Regions from separate parts of the Pseudomonas sp. FG98 genome, predicted to be linked through region 1. Evidence: predicted binding sites of a transcription regulator. Region 1 holds the regulator's gene; the other holds the start of a gene.
The links. The regulator sigma-54, encoded in region 1, starts transcription at its own class of promoters, with help from an activator protein. The targets are predictions, from matches to a motif close to ANTGGCATNNANNTTGCTNT.
Positions count from the first base shown of each region.

Region 1 (4,418 bases):
AGCATCATCACCGCCATGATGCTTTTGCCATCGACCAGCTTGTCCGGTGCTCGTCCAACCTTGACCGCGCAGGGAAACTTGCCCGCCACGCCGACGAACTTGGCAGCCGCACGGGCATGCAGGCCCAGCTTGTTGATGATCTCGATTTCAATGGCGGGCATCGCGGGTGGGATCCTGTGGACTAGAGGTCGCGGTGGCGAACCTGGACGTTCTTCAATATGGGTTGCAGCAACTGGCCGAGCCGTTCGGTGAGGTAGACCGAGCGATGGTGACCGCCAGTGCAGCCAATGGCAACGGTGACGTAAGCGCGGTTGCTGGCGGCGAAGCGTGGCAACCATTTCAGCAGGTAGGACGATATGTCCTGGAACATTTCTTCCACATCCGGTTGTGCGGCCAGGTAGTCGATCACCGGCTGGTCCCGGCCGGAATGCTCGCGCAATTCAGGTTTCCAGTAGGGATTGGGCAGGCAGCGAACATCGAACACCACGTCGGCATCCACCGGCATGCCGCGCTTGAAGCCGAACGACTCGACCAGGAAGGCCGTGCCGGGCTCGGGTTGATTGAGCAGGCGCAGCTTGATCGAGTCCCGCAACTGGTAAAGGTTGAGGTTGGTGGTGTCGATCTTCAGGTCCGCCAGGTCGGCGATAGGGCCGAGCAGTTCGCTTTCGACCCGGATGGCCTCGGCAAGCGAGCGGTCCTGGTTGGTCAGCGGATGACGTCGGCGAGTTTCGGAGAAACGCTTGAGCAGGGTTTCTTCGTCGGCGTCCAGGTAGAGCACATCGCACTGGATATGCCGGGCCCGTGCTTCTTCGAGCAATTCAGGGAAGCGCGTGAGGTGGCTCGGCAGGTTGCGGGCGTCGATCGACACGGCGACCCGCGGTTGCAGCAGCTCGGTGTTGATCAGCGCGCTCTCCGCCAGCTGCGGAAGCAGGCCGGCGGGGAGGTTGTCGATACAGTAGAAGCCATTGTCTTCCAGGACATCGAGGGCGGTGCTTTTGCCGGATCCGGAACGGCCGCTGACGATGATCAGGCGCATGCTCAGGACTCGTTCTGCGCGTCCAGGACAACCTGGTACAGGGCGGTGCTGCTGTCGGCAGCGCGCAGCCTGTCGCGAACATCCTTGCGGTCGAGCATGCTGGCAATTTGGCGTAGCAGTTCAAGATGCGCATCGGTGGCGGCTTCCGGGACCAGCAGGACGAACAGCAGGTCTACCGGGGCGCCGTCGATGGCGTCGAAATCGATGGGGGCATCCAGATGCAACAGCGCGCTGACCGGGCTGGTGCAGCCCTTGAGGCGGCAGTGAGGGATGGCGATGCCATTGCCGAAACCTGTCGAGCCGAGCTTTTCCCGGGCAATCAGGCTTTCGAACACTTCCTGGTTTTCCAGTCCGGGAACTTCCTTCCCGATCAGGTTGGCGATCTGTTCAAGTACGCGCTTTTTACTGCCTCCCGGCACGTTCACCAGGGAACGGCCGGGGGTCAGGATGGATTCAAGTCGGATCATGGATGAGGGGGATCAGCGGGCCGCTGCACCTTGCAGCAGACTTTGCTGTTTTTCCTTGTGTTTTTTCAGTTGGCGGTCGAGCTTGTCGGTCAAGGAGTCGATGGCGGCATACATGTCGGCGTCTTCGGCATTGGCGACCACTTCACCACCGGGAATCTGCAAGGTCGCCTCCACTTTCTGCTGGAGTTTCTCGACCTTCATGATGACCTGGACGTTGGTGATCCTGTCGAAATGACCCTCCAGGCGCTTGAGCTTGAGCTCGACATATTCACGAAGCGGAGGAGTGACTTCTACATGTTGTCCACTGATGTTGACTTGCATACTGCTTCTCCTTTGTTGCCGTGCATAAAGAGGCAGGTGTTGCGCCTGCCACTGAATTGCGATGGCACATCTCAGGGAATGTCACATCAATCGCTTGCGCTCACTCGATGGTGCAATGCCGAGGGACTCGCGGTACTTGGCGACGGTGCGACGTGCTACCTGGATGCCTTGTGCCTCCAGTAAACCAGCGATCTTGCTGTCACTCAATGGCTTTTTCTGATTTTCCGCGGCAACCAGTTTCTTGATGATCGCGCGGATGGCGGTGGAGGAGCATTCACCGCCTTCGGAGGTGCTGACGTGGCTGGAGAAAAAGTACTTCAGCTCGTAGATGCCACGCGGCGTGTGCATGTATTTCTGCGTGGTCACCCGGGAAATGGTCGACTCGTGCATGCCCACCGCCTCGGCGATATCGTGCAGCACCAGCGGCTTCATGGCTTCGTCGCCGTGGTCGAGGAAACCGCGCTGATGCTCGACGATCTGCGTGGCAACCTTCATCAGGGTCTCGTTGCGGCTCTGCAGGCTCTTGATGAACCAGCGCGCCTCCTGCAACTGGTTGCGCATGAAGGTGTTGTCGGCGCTGGTGTCGGCGCGGCGAACGAAACCGGCGTACTGTGGATTGACCCGCAGGCGCGGTACCGCCTCCTGGTTCAGTTCCACCAGCCAGCGATCGTTGTCCTTGCGCACGATCACGTCGGGTACCACATACTCCGGCTCGCTGGATTCGATCTGCGACCCGGGGCGCGGGTTGAGGCTCTGCACCAGCTCGATGACCTGGCGCAGCTCGTCTTCCTTGAGCTTCATGCGGCGCATCAGCTGGCTGTAGTCGCGGCTGCCGAGCAGGTCGATGTAATCACTCACCAGGCGCTGTGCTTCAGCCATCCATGGGGTGTTGGCGGGCAGTTGGCGCAGTTGCAGCAACAGGCACTCGCCCAGGTTGCGTGCGCCGATGCCGGCGGGTTCGAACTGCTGGATGCGGTGCAGGACGGCTTCGATCTCGTCCAGCTCGATATCGAGCTCGGGATCGAAGGAGTCGCAGATTTCTTCCAGGGTTTCGTCGAGGTAACCCTGATTGTTGATGCAATCGATCAGGGTGACGGCAATGAGGCGGTCGGTGTCCGACATCGGTGCCAGGTTGAGCTGCCAGAGCAGATGGCTCTGCAGGCTCTCGCCCGCGGAGGTGCGGGTGGTGAAGTCCCACTCGTCGTCATCGTTGCTGGGCAGGCTGCTGGCGCTGGTCTGGTAGATATCTTCCCAGGCCGTGTCGACCGGCAGTTCGTTGGGGATGCGCTCGTTCCATTCGCCTTCTTCGAGGTTTTCCGCAGTGGGCCCGGTCTGTTCGAAGCTGCTCTCCTGAGATTCCGCGACGGGTTTGCTCTCGGCGTTGTCGGCCATGGGGTCGCTGTTGTCGAAGTCGTCGCCGTCTTCCTGGCGTTCGAGCATCGGATTGGACTCCAGGGCTTCCTGGATTTCCTGCTGCAGGTCCAGCGTGGAGAGCTGGAGCAGACGGATGGCCTGTTGCAACTGCGGGGTCATCGTCAGTTGCTGGCCCATTCTTAGGACGAGCGATGGTTTCATGGCTGGGGCTTTACACCTTATTCGCCGGCGCGCATGCGCCATCTACTACACGGGCGCTGGGCGCCAATTTTAAGCAAGATATATGCCTGAAATTGTAGCGTTTGCCTAGAGCGCTGTAACAATTAAGCCGCAATAATGGCTGAATGCCAGCGCTCGGTCACTCCGGTATTTCGATCTACAGGCGGAACTCGTGGCCGAGGTACACCTCTTTCACCAGCTGGTTGGCCAGGATGGTTTCCGAATCGCCTTCGGCGATCAACTGGCCGTCGTTGACGATGTACGCGGTTTCGCAGATATCGAGGGTTTCACGGACGTTGTGGTCGGTGATCAGGACGCCGATGCCCTTGGCCTTCAGGTGATGGATGATCTGCTTGATATCGCCGACCGAGATCGGGTCGACGCCGGCGAAGGGTTCGTCGAGCAGGATGAACTTCGGAGCGGTGGCCAGGGCGCGGGCGATTTCCACCCGGCGGCGTTCACCTCCGGACAGGCTCATGCCGAGGTTGTCGCGGATATGGCTGATGTGGAATTCCTGCAGCAGGCTTTCCAGCTCCTTGCGCCGGCCATCGCTGTCGAGGTCCTTGCGCGTCTCCAGGATCGCCATGATGTTGTTGGCCACCGACAGCTTGCGGAAGATCGAGGCTTCCTGGGGCAGGTAACCGATGCCGGCGCGAGCGCGGCCATGCATCGGTTGATGGCTGACATCCAGGTCGTCGATCAGGACGCGGCCCTGGTCGGCCTGGACCAGGCCGACGATCATGTAGAAGCAAGTGGTCTTGCCGGCGCCGTTGGGGCCGAGCAGGCCGACGATCTGGCCGCTGTCGATCGACAGGCTGACATCACGTACCACTTGTCGGCTCTTGTAGCTCTTGGCCAGGTGCTGGGCTTTGAGGGTTGCCATTACTCGGCCTTCTTCTTCGGCTGGATCACCATGTCGATACGCTGGCGTGGTGTCTTGATGTCCTTGCCGCCGCGACCGGCAGTGGCGACCTGGGTCTTGGAGTTGTAGACGATCTTCT
Region 1 covers NZ_JBMDIJ010000006.1:30,292-34,709, reverse strand. Annotated here, with positions in the region: gene ACODSK_RS06305 (HPr family phosphocarrier protein) at 1-161, opposite strand, end outside; gene rapZ (RNase adapter RapZ) at 182-1,036, opposite strand; gene ptsN (PTS IIA-like nitrogen regulatory protein PtsN) at 1,039-1,503, opposite strand; gene hpf (ribosome hibernation-promoting factor, HPF/YfiA family) at 1,516-1,824, opposite strand; gene ACODSK_RS06285 (RNA polymerase factor sigma-54) at 1,906-3,399, opposite strand; gene lptB (LPS export ABC transporter ATP-binding protein) at 3,575-4,300, opposite strand; gene lptA (lipopolysaccharide transport periplasmic protein LptA) at 4,300-4,418, opposite strand, start outside.

Region 2 (4,418 bases), on a different contig from region 1:
CACCGATTCCAACTTCGTCAACCAGCTCGGCCTGAACGGTACCCTGACCCTGATCGACGCCGCCAAGAGCCGCTTCTCCGAAGATCGCGACAATATCTGGAAGGCCACCCTCGATCCGCAGGTCGCCCAGCAGACCGTGCGCGACATGCTGCTGACCGCCAACGACAAGCTGGTCGACGCCGACGAGGCGGCGATCCGTCGTGACTTCACCCCGCCGGTGGAAAACACCCTGCCGATCAAGAACGTGGTGGTGATCCTAATGGAGAGCTTCGCCGGTCACTCGGTAGGTGCGTTGGGCGCCAAGGGCAACATCACCCCGTACTTCGACAAGCTGGCCGAGGAAGGCCTGCTGTTCGACCGCTTCTTCTCCAACGGCACCCATACCCACCAGGGCATGTTCGCCACCATGGCCTGCTTCCCCAACCTGCCGGGCTTCGAATACCTGATGCAGACCCCGGAAGGCGGCCACAAGCTGTCTGGCCTGCCGGCCTTGCTCAGCGCCCGCGACTACGACGACGTCTACGTGTACAACGGTGATTTCGCCTGGGACAACCAGTCCGGTTTCTTCGGCAACCAGGGCATGACCACCTTCATTGGCCGTAATGACTTCGTCAATCCGGTGTTCTCCGACCCGACCTGGGGTGTCTCCGACCAGGACATGTTTGACCGCGGCGCCCAGGAGCTGGCCCATAACTACGGCAAGAAACCGTTCTATGCACTGCTCCAGACCCTGTCCAACCACACGCCGTACGCGCTGCCGAAAAACCTGCCGGTGGAGCCTGTGACCGGCTTCGGTCGCCTCGACGAGCACCTGACCGCAATGCGCTATTCCGATTGGGCCCTCGGCCAGTTCTTCGAGAAGGCGCGCAAGGAGCCGTACTTCAAGGAAACCCTGTTCGTCATCGTCGGCGACCATGGCTTCGGCAACTCCCAGCAGGTCACCGAGATGGACCTGGGACGCTTCAACGTGCCGATGCTGATGATTGCGCCAGGCATCCAGGAGAAGTTCGGCAAGCGCAGCCATATCGTCGGTACCCAGATCGACATCGTGCCGACCATCATGGGCCGCCTCGGTGGTGAAACCCGTCACCAATGCTGGGGCCGCGACCTGCTCAATCTGCCGGAAGGCGACCAGGGCATCGGCATGGTCAAACCATCGGGTAGCGACCAGAACGTGTTCCTCATCCAGGGTGATCGCATCCTCATCGAGTCGAAGGAGCGCGAGCCGATCATGTACCGCTACACGCTGGGCAGTCAGTTCTCTGCCGAGCGCATCGAGGATGCCGACAAGGCGCAGATGGTGAAGAAGCTCGAATCCTTCATCCAGATCGCGACCAAGAGTCTGTTGGACAACACCGCAGGGGTTGTCCACGGCGTCCCGGACTGATTGCCACAACGGCACGTTGCCACTGATTCGGACCCCGGCTTGCCGGGGTCTTTTTTTACCCGTGGCAAAGCGCACGGGACTGGAACGATGCCCCCGGGCCAAGGTCAACGGAAGGTAGGCTGGACTTACTCATTCGAGGACAACGCCAGATGAAAGAGTGGGAAATCACCTTCGTGGACCAGAAAGGCGAACGCACCTCGCTGCTGTTCGTTGCGGAAAACCGCCCGAGCATCGAAGATGCGGCGCGGCGGGTCAGGGGCCACCTCTTCCCGATCATGGATGAACTCGACCTCAACGACTTCCAGGACCGCGCCGACTGCCCGACCGCCAAGTGGCTGAAGGAGCAGAGTGGCGTGGAAATCACCGACATCGCCGAGAAGTCCTGACGCGTGACGGCTGGCGATGTGCCCAGCCTGACGCTACGCTGCATGCAAGGCCGTCGTTTTTTCCCTGACGGCCTTTGCCGTCGTTACATCCGCTCGAGACCCCTCGCCCGACACGGGTGCATGGGGTGGTGCGCAGGCGCCGAAAGTCTATCCATCGTGATTGAGGAGGACGATTCAATGAGCAACCTGTACGAAGACATCAGCAGCACCGTGCTGCGCCGCATGAAAGAAGGCGGCTTCGACTTCACCCAGATCCATCCCATCGAGTTTTACGCGGTATTCCCGGACGAGGAGCGGGCGCGCAGGGCTGCAGGCAAGTTTCGTGGCGAGTCGTTATGTGCCCAGGTGCACGAAAGCGACGAAGGCTGGCAATTGGAACTGCAGAAGATCATGTACGCCACCCATGGTGGCATCGGTGAGTTCGAGCATGACTTCGAAGCAGTGATCAGGCCCCTGGGCGGGGAAGCCCAGGGCTGGGGCGTCAAGCAGGAGCGCGTGTTGACCTGAAACCCGTCCCGGGGCCGTGGCTGACGCGACCCCGGGCCCACCCACGCTTCGCAATGAAGCGCGTGCCCCATGACGATGGTCATGGCTGCACAACTCTGGTGCGGCATCATTTTCCGATCTTTCCAACCCCTTGATTACAAAGGCTTGTTGCCGCTGGCACGGGCTTTGCGACGGTGCCTGGGCACGGGTGACAAGGAGTTCGGCATGATTCGCAGTTTCTATGATGAGATGTACGCCGCCGACGGTCAGCTCCGTCCGCATTACCGGGAGTTCGCCCGCTGGCTGGGGGAAACCCCGCCAGAACTGCTGGCGCAACGGCGCCGCGAGGCGGACCTGCTGTTTCACCGCGCGGGCATTACCTTCACGCTGTACGGCGACGATCAGGGCACCGAGCGCCTGATTCCCTTCGACACCATTCCCCGGGCCATTCCGGCCAGCGAATGGCGCGTGGTGGAACGTGGCTGCATCCAGCGGGTGAAGGCCCTCAACCTGTTCCTCGCCGACCTGTATCACGAGCAGCGCATCATTCGCGCCGGGATCATCCCCGCCGAGCAGATCCTGGCCAACGACCAATATCAGCTGGCGATGCAGGGCCTGAGCCTGCACCGCGATCTCTACGCGCATGTTTCCGGGGTCGACCTGGTGCGCGACGGCGATGGCAGCTACTACGTGCTCGAAGACAACCTGCGTACCCCCAGCGGCGTGAGCTACATGCTCGAAGACCGCAAGATGATGATGCGGCTGTTCCCCGAGCTGTTCGCCGCCCAGCGCATCGCGCCCATCGACCATTACCCCAATCTGCTTCTGGAAACCCTGAAGAGCTCCAGTCCGCTGGATAACCCCAGCGTCGTGGTGCTGACCCCGGGGCGTTTCAACAGCGCGTTCTTCGAGCACGCCTTCCTGGCGCGGGAAATGGGGGTGGAACTGGTGGAGGGTGCCGACCTGTTCGTCCGCGACGAGCGGGTGTTCATGCGCACCACCGGCGGCCCGAAACCGGTGGACGTGATCTACCGCCGCATCGACGACGCCTACCTCGACCCGCTGGCCTTCAACCCCGAGTCCATGCTCGGCGTGCCCGGCCTGCTCTCGGCCTACCGCTGCGGCAACGTGGTGCTGGCCAACGCCATCGGTACCGGCGTGGCCGACGACAAGTCGGTCTACCCCTATGTCACCGAGATGATCCGTTTCTACCTGGACGAGGAGCCGATCCTGAAGAACGTGCCTACCTGGCAATGCCGCAACCCGGCCGAGCTGTCCCATGTGCTGGCCAATCTGCCGGAGCTGGTGGTCAAGGAAACCCAGGGTTCCGGCGGCTACGGCATGCTGGTCGGGCCGGCTTCGACCAAGGCCGAGATCGCCGCCTTCGCCGAGCGCATCAAGGCCCGGCCGGCGGCCTACATCGCCCAGCCGACCCTGTCGCTGTCGACCTGCCCGACCTTCGTCGAGAACGGCATCGCGCCGCGGCATATCGATCTGCGGCCATTCGTGCTCTCCGGGCGCGAGACTCGTGTGGTGCCCGGCGGCTTGACCCGGGTGGCATTGCGCGAAGGCTCGCTGGTGGTGAACTCGTCCCAGGGCGGCGGCACCAAGGATACCTGGGTGGTGGAGGACTGAACCATGCTCAGCAGAACCGCTTCCGATCTGTACTGGATGTCGCGCTACCTTGAGCGCGCGGAAAACCTCGCGCGCATGCTCGATGTCAGCTATTCGCTGTCGCTGATGCCACAGGATGGCCGCGGCGACGGTCTCGATGAAATGACCCTGGCCCTGCGCATCACCGGCACCCTCGATGATTACCTGGAGCGCCACGGCGAGTTGCATGCCGAGCGCCTGCTGCACTTCTTCGCCCTCGACCCGGAAAACCCGGCGAGCATCTACAGTTGCCTCGGCGCGGCGCGGGCCTGTGCCCATGCGGTGCGCGGCAAGATCACCGCCGACATGTGGGAGAACATCAACGCCACCTGGCTGGAGATCCGCGGCATCGCCGAGCAGGGCCTGGGCCGCTATGGCATGAGTCGCTTCAGCGAGTGGATCAAGGAGCGCTCGCACCTGTTTCGCGGTGCCACCTACGGCACCATCATGCGCAACGACGCCTTCCGCTTCATCCGCCTCGGCACCTTCATCGAGCGCGCCGACAA
Region 2 covers NZ_JBMDIJ010000009.1:35,033-39,450, reverse strand. Annotated here, with positions in the region: gene ACODSK_RS09045 (LTA synthase family protein) at 1-1,387, shown strand, start outside; gene ACODSK_RS09040 (hypothetical protein) at 1,537-1,773, shown strand; gene ACODSK_RS09035 (ribonuclease E inhibitor RraB) at 1,951-2,280, shown strand; gene ACODSK_RS09030 (circularly permuted type 2 ATP-grasp protein) at 2,485-3,894, shown strand; gene ACODSK_RS09025 (alpha-E domain-containing protein) at 3,898-4,418, shown strand, end outside.
Region 2: ACODSK_RS09030 (circularly permuted type 2 ATP-grasp protein) is a predicted target of sigma-54. The motif match lies at 2,433-2,452, and genes of this name have one in related genera.